Regions from separate parts of the Streptomyces sp. NPDC054757 genome, predicted to be linked through region 2. Evidence: riboswitches for the same ligand, from Rfam matches in the RefSeq annotation. Region 2 holds a riboswitch; the other holds the start of a gene.
The links. Region 2 has a riboswitch for cobalamin ahead of ACWGKJ_RS25185 (CbtB domain-containing protein). Riboswitches for the same ligand answer to the same signal wherever they lie in the genome.
Positions count from the first base shown of each region.

Region 1: it holds a riboswitch for cobalamin, as region 2 does, so the genes downstream of both, ACWGKJ_RS26680 (cobalamin biosynthesis protein) here and ACWGKJ_RS25185 (CbtB domain-containing protein) in region 2, are expected to answer to the same signal.

Region 1 is NZ_JBSHBW010000026.1:42,285-46,745, forward strand. It holds gene ACWGKJ_RS26675 (cobyric acid synthase) at 1-731, opposite strand, end outside; gene ACWGKJ_RS26680 (cobalamin biosynthesis protein) at 728-1,657, opposite strand; cobalamin riboswitch at 1,781-1,918, opposite strand; gene ACWGKJ_RS26685 (hypothetical protein) at 2,011-2,274, opposite strand; gene ACWGKJ_RS26690 (inorganic phosphate transporter) at 2,302-3,552, opposite strand; gene ACWGKJ_RS26695 (class II aldolase/adducin family protein) at 3,889-4,461, shown strand, end outside.
Region 2 is NZ_JBSHBW010000023.1:107,245-111,705, reverse strand. It holds gene alaS (alanine--tRNA ligase) at 1-559, opposite strand, end outside; gene tsaD (tRNA (adenosine(37)-N6)-threonylcarbamoyltransferase complex transferase subunit TsaD) at 895-1,965, opposite strand; cobalamin riboswitch at 2,128-2,250, shown strand; gene ACWGKJ_RS25185 (CbtB domain-containing protein) at 2,287-2,502, shown strand; gene ACWGKJ_RS25180 (CbtA family protein) at 2,538-3,404, shown strand; gene ACWGKJ_RS25175 ((2Fe-2S)-binding protein) at 3,401-4,198, shown strand; gene ACWGKJ_RS25170 (aldo/keto reductase family oxidoreductase) at 4,440-4,461, opposite strand, start outside.

The sequences.
Region 1 (4,461 bases), on a different contig from region 2:
CGCATCGACACCCGCAGCCCGTCCTCCTCGTCGATGCCCAGACCGTGCGCGTACGGCAGCACCCCGTAGGTCCGCCGCCCGGTCAGCCCGTACAGCATGTCGAGCCCCGGTTCGAGGAGGGAGACGTCGCCGCGGAACTTGTTGACGAGATATCCCGCGACCAGCGACTGGTCCTCGGCGGCCAGCAGCGCGGTCGTACCGAAGAACGACGCGAAGACACCGCCCCGGTCGATGTCGCCGACGACGACCACCGGGAACCGCGCGGCGCGCGCGATGCCCATGTTCACGATGTCGGTCCGCCGCAGATTGATCTCGGCGGGACTGCCCGCCCCCTCGCAGATCACCGCGTCGTACGTGCCCCGCAGCTCGGCCAGGCAGTCCGTCACCGTGGAGAGCAGCGCCTCCTGCCGCCCGCCGTGGTAGCCGCGGGCGCTCATCTCGCCCACCGGCTTCCCCATCAGCACGACCTGGCTCGACCGGTCGCTCCCCGGCTTGAGCAGGACCGGATTCATCAGGGCCGTGGGCTCGACCCGCGCCGCCTGCGCCTGCATGGCCTGGGCCCGCCCGATCTCCGCGCCCTCGCGGGTGACGAACGAGTTGAGCGACATGTTCTGCGCCTTGAACGGCGCGACCTTCACCCCCCGGCGCACCAGCCACCGGCAGATGCCCGCCGTGACCACGCTCTTCCCGGCGTCCGACGTCGTACCGGCCACCAGCAGTCCGCCGCTCATCCGCGCACCTTCCTCACCACGAGAGCCGCCGCGAGCGCCAGCACGGACACCCGGCGCGACAGCCGGACCGCACGCTCGATGTCCCCGTACTCCACGGGCCTGCCACCGCCGTTGAGCACCGCCCGGTGCTCGACCCGGCCGCCGTACGAGAGGGTGCCGCCGAGCCGTACACCCAGCGCGCCCGCGAACGAGGCCTCGACCGGGCCCGCGTTGGGGCTCGGGTGGCCGCCCGCGTCGGACCGCCAGGCGCGCAGGGCGCCGCCCGGGTCCCCGCCCGCGAGGACCGCGAGTACGGCGGTGAGCCGGGCGCCGGGCCAGCCCGCCAGGTCGTCCAGCCGGGCGGAGGCCCAGCCGTACCGCAGATAACGGGGCGACCGGTGGCCGACCATCGCGTCCAGGGTGTTCACCGCCCGGAACCCGGCGAGCCCCGGCACCCCGGCCAGCGCACCCCAGACCAGCGCGCCCACCACCGCGTCCGAGGTGTTCTCGGCCACGGACTCCACGACGGCCCGCGCGATCTGCTGGGCGTCCAGGGCCTGCGGATCGCGTCCGCACAGATGCGGCAGCCGCTCCCTGGCTGCCTCGGTGTCACCGGCGGCCAGCGCATCGCCCACCGCGCGCGCCTCCCGCCCCAGCGAGGTGCCGCCGACGACGGCCCAGGTGGTGGCCGCGGTCAGCGCGATCCCCGCCGCGGGCCGGCCGCGCACGGCCCGCCCGGCCAGCACGGCGGCGCCCACCGCGCCCCCGGCGCAGACCGCGGTGTGCAGGACGCCCCACCCGCGGTGGTCGCGCCAGAGCCGGCGCTCCACTGCGGCGGCGGCCCGCCCGAAAGCGGCGACGGGGTGCCCGCGCCGGGGATCGGCGATGAGGAAGTCCGCCAGGAGGCCCGTGGCGGCGCCGTACACGAAGACACGCTCGGCACGCATGGGGTCAGCAGGCCGGTACGCCTCGGCGGGCCCCTGCCGCGCTGGTGACCGGAGTGTCGGGGCGATCGGGCAGCAGGCAGCCGCGCATGGCGTAGTCCTCACTCAGGGTGTCCGCGCCCTGGTTCGACGTGACCGGCGGTGAGAGTTCCTGGCTCCCGGGGTGCGACCCCCGGTGACAGTGGCGGGACCGCGCCGGATTCGCACCGGACTTCCTCTCCTGCCGCCGTACTGGCCCCGGCAGTCCACCACGGTCGGCGAACACCCGTCAACTCACCCTTGACCTGCGACGAGTCGTTGTGCCGGGCCCCACACGGGCCGCCGGGGCTACGGCGTGACGCGGGGGAGCGGGGCCGTCAGGCGACGATCAGGAAGATTCCGTACGCGACGGCCGCCGCGCAGAGCGCGAAGCAGGCGTACGAACCCGCCCGCACGCCCGGGGTGCCGCCCCGGCCCGTACCGGCCGGTGCCGTGGCGGCGGGTGCGGTCGCGGTGCCCGCCTCCGGCGCGGGCTCACGCGCCAGCCCCACCACGCCGAGCGTGAAGAGGCCGACCAGTCCGACGGTCGCCACGAGGCTGACGCCGAAGACGGTGCCGAGAGCTGCCCAGTCGATGTCCATGGTGGGGTGTCCTTCTCGTTCGGGCCGTCAGACCGTGGCGGGCCGGGTCGGCTCCGGTGCGGGGCCGCCCGGTGCGGGGATGGTGGTCCGCAGACCTTCGGGGACCGCGACGGGCGGCGGGGCGACGGCGGCGATGGCTGTCGTCACCACCCCGGCGGGCTCGTCGGCGACCGCGGGCCCGTCCGGCGTGACGCTGTGCCGGTCGACCGGTGTACGGCGGGAGAGCGCCCAGATGACACCGGAGCCCGCGACCAGCAGAACGGCCACGGCCCCGATACCCCAGGGACCGCGGCCGGTCAGGAACTCGGCGCCCGCGCCTACGAGCGCGGCGGCGGGCAGCGTCAGACACCAGGCGACGGCCATCCGGGTCGCGGTGGACCAGCGGACCACCCCGCCCTTGCGGCCGAGGCCCGCGCCCATCACGGAGCCCGAGCAGACCTGGGTGGTGGAGAGCGAGAAGCCGAGGTGCGAGGAGGCCAGGATCACGGTCGCGGCACCGGTCTGGGCGGCGAAGCCCTGCTGCGGCCTGAGCTCCGTGAGCCCCTTGCCCATGGTCTTGATGATGCGCCAGCCGCCCAGGTAGGTGCCGAGTGCGATGGCGGTGCCCGCGGAGACGATGACCCACAGCGGCGGGTTCGAACCGGGGGCGATGACCTTGCCGGTGACCAGGGCGAGGGTGATGATGCCCATGGTCTTCTGCGCGTCGTTGGTGCCGTGGGCCAGCGAGACCAGGCCGGCGGAGGCGATCTGGCCCGCCCGGTAGCCCTTGGCGGTGGACTTCTCGTCCGTACGGCGTCCGATCCGGTACGTCAGCCTGGTGGCCAGCAGCGCGGCGAGACCGGCGACGACCGGCGCGGCGACCGCGGGGAGCAGGACCTTGGTGACGACCACGTCGCCGTTGACACCGGACGAGCCGACCGACATCAGCGTGGCTCCGATGAGCCCGCCGAAGAGTGCGTGGGAGGAACTGGACGGCAGGCCGAGCAGCCAGGTCAGCAGGTTCCAGAGGATGGCGCCGACGAGCGCCGCGAAGATCACTTCGGTGGTGATGCCCTGTTCGTTGATGATCCCGCCGGAGATCGTCCTGGCGACCTCGACGGAGAGGAACGCCCCGACGAGGTTGAGCACGGCGGACATGGCCACCGCGGTCTTCGGTTGGAGAGCGCCGGTCGAGATGGTCGTGGCCATCGCGTTGGCCGTGTCGTGGAAACCGTTCGTGAAGTCGAACACGAGAGCGGTAATGATCACGATCCCAAGGAGCAGGGTCAAGTGTTCCATTTACCTGGGCAATCGTTCGAGGTCATTGACGCGATGAACGTAGGCAACCCGGGTGAACGGAAGATGAACTGAGCCGGGCGCTGTGGTGACCCTGCCCGGACGCACCCATTCCGCTCATCGCGGCCCGCTTGCCCGCCCGCCTGCCTGCCTGCCGTCGCGGCGTACCGCGGTGCCCGCGGGCCTGGCATCATCGCGGGGACGGGCCGCCTGTGCCCGGGGCGGCGCACCGGGACCGGTGCGTTCCGGATGTTCCGGATGTTCCGGATGTTCCGGATGTTCCGGATGTGGGGTCAGATGTGATGGGGCCAGATGTGAGATGTGATGGGGGAGGGTGCCGTGACGTCCTATGAGACCGGTCCGCTCGCGCATGCCTGGCACGATGTGGTCGCCACCGCCCGCAGGACCGCGTCCGATGGGCTGGTCGTCGGTACATCGGGCAATGTCTCGGTGCGCTGCGGCGATCTGATCCTGGTCACCCCCAGCGGGGTGCCGTACGAGCGGCTCGGCCCCGGCGACACCGTCGCCGTCGACCTGGAGGGCCGCCAGGTGCTCGGCGAGCTGAAGCCGACCAGCGAACTGCCCCTGCATCTCGCCGTCTACCGCGCCACCACCGCCACCGCCGTGGTCCACACCCACGCGGTGCACGCGACGGCGGTCTCCACCCTCGTCCCCGAGCTGCCCGCCGTCCACTACATGGCCGCCGCACTGGGCGGCCCGGTGCGGGTCGCCCCGTACGCGCTCTACGGAAGCGACGAGCTGGCGGCGAACATGCTCACCGCACTCGCCGACCGCTCCGGCTGCCTCCTCCAGAACCACGGCACGGTCACCTTCGGCGGCTCGCTCGACCAGGCGTACGACCGCACCGCCCAGCTGGAGTGGATGTGCAGGCTCTGGCTCACCGCGTCCGCG
Region 2 (4,461 bases):
CGCCCTCGCGGCCCAGTGCGGGTCCCCGGTCGTAGTACAGCTCGGAGCAGGGACCGCAGGGGCCGGGTACGCCCATCGACCAGAAGTTGTCCTCGTCCCCGCGGGCCACGATCCGCTCGTCGGGCAGCCCCGCGATCCGCCGCCACAGGGCGCGCGCTTCGGAGTCGGAGTGGTGGACCGTGACCCAGATCTTCTCCGGATCCAGGCCGTAGCCGCCGCCGTCCCGTGCGTTCGTGGACAGCTCCCAGGCGTAGGCGATGGCCTCCTCCTTGAAATAGTCCCCGAGGGAGAAGTTGCCGTTCATCTGGAAGAAGGAGCCGTGCCGGGTGGTGCGGCCGACCTCCTCGATGTCCAGGGTCCGTACGCACTTCTGCACGCTGGTGGCCCGCTCCCACGGCGCGGCCGCCTCGCCCGTCAGGTACGGCTTGAAAGGCACCATGCCGGCGTTGACGAACAGCAGCGTCGGGTCAGGGGTGGGCAGCGGCGCGCTCGGGACGACCGTGTGGCCGCGTTCGGCGAAGTAGTCGAGGAATCTGCTGCGGATGTCGGCGGTACGCAAAGTTCAGTGCTCCGGTGGATCGGTCGGACAGGAAGGGGGCCGGACAGGAAGGGGGAACGGCCGCGCTGGTCTGGATGCCGGGGGCCGGAGAATGCCGCGCCTCCGGATCCTTCGGACGCCGGACGGGTGGCCCGCACCCGCCCAAGGCGCCGGTGGCAGGCCAGAGTTGTTTCGGTGCGCGGGGAAGTCGGCAGGCGGCAGGGTTCCCCGGGCGCGTCCACGGTCACAGTGTCGAGGAGCGCGGCCCCGATGCCGCCGCCGCGCGCCGGACCCGGCACGGCGAGTTCACCGACATCCCGGCCCCCGCGCCGCCCGGCGGCCGTGTGCGGTGGCGTTCACGCCGCTCTCGCACCGGTACGGGAGACGGGGTGCAGGGCCGCGTACTCCAGCGGCGCGGACGGATCGACCGAGACATCGAGCGGGGCCGGTCCGGCCCCCGCCCGGACCAGGAGATCACCGACGGCGGCGACCATCGCGCCGTTGTCGGTGCACAGCTTCAGTGGGGGTACCCGCAGCACGATCCCGGCGGCCCGGCAGCGCTCCTCGGCCAGCGCCCGCACCCGCGAGTTGGCGGCCACCCCGCCCACCACGACGAGTGTTCCCACCCCGTGCTCGCGGCAGGCCGCCACCGCCTTGCGCGTCAGCACATCGGCCACGGCCTCCTGGAGCGAAGCCGCCCCGTCGGCGAGCGGCAGCTCTTCGCCTTGCAACCGGTGCCGCTCGGCCCAGCGGGCGGCCGAGGTCTTCAGCCCCGAGAAGGAGAAGTCGTAGCGCGCGTCACGCGGACCGCTCAGCGGCCGGGGGAACGCCACGGCACGCGGATCGCCCTCCCGCGCGGTGCGGTCGATGGCGGGCCCGCCCGGGTACGGCAGTCCGAACACCCTGGCCACCTTGTCGAAGCACTCCCCGGCGGCGTCGTCGATGGTGTCGCCCAGGTGCTCGATCGGATCCCGCGCGAGGTCCCGTACGAGAAGCAGGGACGTGTGCCCGCCCGACACGATCAGCACCATGCACGGGTCCGGCAACGGCCCGTGCTCCAGTGTGTCGGCCGCGACGTGACCGGCCAGATGGTGCACGCCGTGCAACGGCACCCCCAGGGAGAAGGCCAGGGTCTTCGCCCCGGCCAGACCCACCTGCAACGCCCCCGAGAGACCTGGTCCCGTGGTGACCGCCACCGCACCGATGTCCGACATCCGCAGCCCGGCCCGCTCCAGCGCCTCCCGCACGACGGGAACGAACGAGTGGACGTGTGCCCGTGCGGCGATCTCCGGGACCACTCCGCCGAAGCGGGCGTGCTCGTCCATGCTCGACGCCACCGCATGCCCCAGCAATCGCCCGTCCCGCACCAGACCGGCGCCCGTTTCGTCACACGACGACTCGATCCCGAGCACCACCGGAGAACCCACGACAACCTCTTTCGCATACGGAACGCAGTTGCAAAGTATATGCAATAAGGTACGCCGCCGGCCCGTCACCGCAACGGCGCGGGGGCCGGCCTCCAGAGCTCCACCCAGCCCTGCTCCGGATTTGGCATGGGCTTGATTGACCGCCTGGAGAAGCGATCCGTACGCTGCGCGTGTAGTGATGGCATAAGGAAGCTGGTGAGATTCCAGCACGGTCGCGCCACTGTGAGCCACGCCACCGGAAGGTGGCCGGCAAGTCAGACACTGAGCCCTCACTCCGCCCGCATACGCAAGGGACGCACGATCCCAGAAGGAGGGCTCACCTTGAGCAGCGTTTCCACATCCCGTCCGGTGGCCACACCGGTTGTCCTGCCGATCTCCAAGTCCGTTCTCTGGCTGGTCGGTACCGCGCTGATCGCGCTGGCCGTCTACTACTTCATCGGCGTCGACCAGGGGGCCGTGTCGGTGTTCGGCAACGACATGCACATTCACGAGTTCGTCCACGACGGCCGCCACTTCCTCGGCTTTCCCTGCCACTGACCCTCCGCCGCATCTGGACGTACGGACAACTCGACATGGAAAAGAAGCTCATACTGCGCGGCGTTCTCGCCGGCGCAGTCGCGGGCCTGCTCGCCTTCGTCTTCGCGCGGATCTTCGCCGAGCCGCAGATATCCAAGGCCATCGACTACGAGAGCGGCCGCGATGCCGCCCAGGCCGCCCTCGACAAGGCAGCCGGCCTGATACCGGAGGCGGGCGGCCCCGAACTGTTCAGCCGCACCATCCAGGCCAACCTCGGCATCGGCGTCGGCATCGTCTTCTTCGGTATGGCGATGGGCGCCCTGTTCGCCGTCGCCTACACCGTCTGCCTGGGCCGCACCGGCGGTCTGCGGGCCCGCTCCCTGGCGCTGCTCGTCGCCGCCGGCGGGTTCCTCGGCATGTATCTGGTGCCGTTCCTGAAGTACCCGGCCAACCCGCCCGCGATCGGCCACGAGGACACCATCCAGCAGCGCAGCGCCCTGTATCTGATCATGGTCGTGTGCTCCGTGGCCTTCCTGGCGGGAGCGGTGTGGCTCGGCCGACGACTCCAGCCGCGCTTCGGCAACTGGAACGCCTCCCTCCTCGCCGGCGCCGCATTCGTGGTCGCGATCGGGATCGTCATGCTGCTCCTGCCGCAGCTCGGCCATCTCGCGTCCAACAAGGAGAACTTCGGCCATCACGCCACCGAGACCCCGCTGCCGCTGACCGACCCGAAGGGCCACATCGTCTACCCGGGCTTCCCGGCCGATGTGCTGTTCGACTTCCGCTTCTACTCGGTCGCGGCCCAGCTCATCCTCTGGACGGCCATCGGCCTGGTCTTCGCCCCGCTGGCCGAGCGCCTGCTCCGGCCCATGCGACCGGATGCCGCCGCCCCCTCGCAGGAGCCGGACACCGTTCCGGCATGAGCGGTCCACCCACGGCGAGCGCGGCGATCGAGGAGATCGCCGCGCTCGGCCCGTTCTTCGGCGTCCGGACCCATCCGCCAGGTACGGAACCCCCCGGGCCCTGGCGGCGGATCACCGGCCCACTGCTCGAAGCCCGGGTGACAGGCGTACGGGAGTGGCTCGCCGCGGCAGGCGGGCAGCCGCCCGAGGCGGTCGAGACCCGGGTCGCGGCATCCGTCGCCCATCTGGGGCTGGCTGCCCGGCTGGTGTCACCGGCACTGGCCGCCGCCGTGCTGTACGGGCTGGTGCCCGCCCCCGGCCTCGCGGACCTCCGATGGCAGCCTGTGACCGGCGGCCCGGTCCCCTTGTCGCTGCCCGCCGATGCTTTCACCGAAAGGGCTTTTGTCGAGGGGGCGGTGACTGACGGGGCTTCTGCCGTCGGGGCCCTCACCGGCGAACTCTCTTCAGCCGCGCCGCCGGCCCGGCTCGCCGCCGAGCTGGGCAGTCGTCTGGTGGACGGCCCCCTGAGCGAACTCGCCCATGCGATGGCCGAGTTCTCGGTCTCCCCGCACATCCTCTGGGGCAACACCGCATCGGCCGTCAACGGAGCCGCGACCATGATCACGGCAAGCCGCCCAAACCTCACCGCACGGACCCGCGCCATCAGCTCACTGCTTCTGGCGCGGCCCCCACTGCGCGACGCGAGCAGCGTGCGGCCCGACGGAGTGTTCCGGCGGCGGAGCTGCTGCCTGATCTACCGCGCCGCGCCCGGCGCCGCGGGGGCCCTGTGCGGGGACTGCGTACTGTCCCGCTGACCAGGCCGCATCACGTCATCCGCCACTGCCCCCGGTCTTGCCGGGGGCCGGGCTGCGCGCTCTGCTAGGACGTGTTTCGAAAGTCCCGCCTGGCCGACGACGCCTGGCACGCACGCTCGCCGCGTTGTCGGAGTCGTCCAAGTACGTCCAGTACGAGGACGATCCTCCGCCTTGCGATCGCACGCGCCAGGCGCCGTCGGCCCCGCCCTTCGGGCGGACGGCGCTACTTTCGAAACGCGCCCTAGTGGCCGATCTTGTCCAAC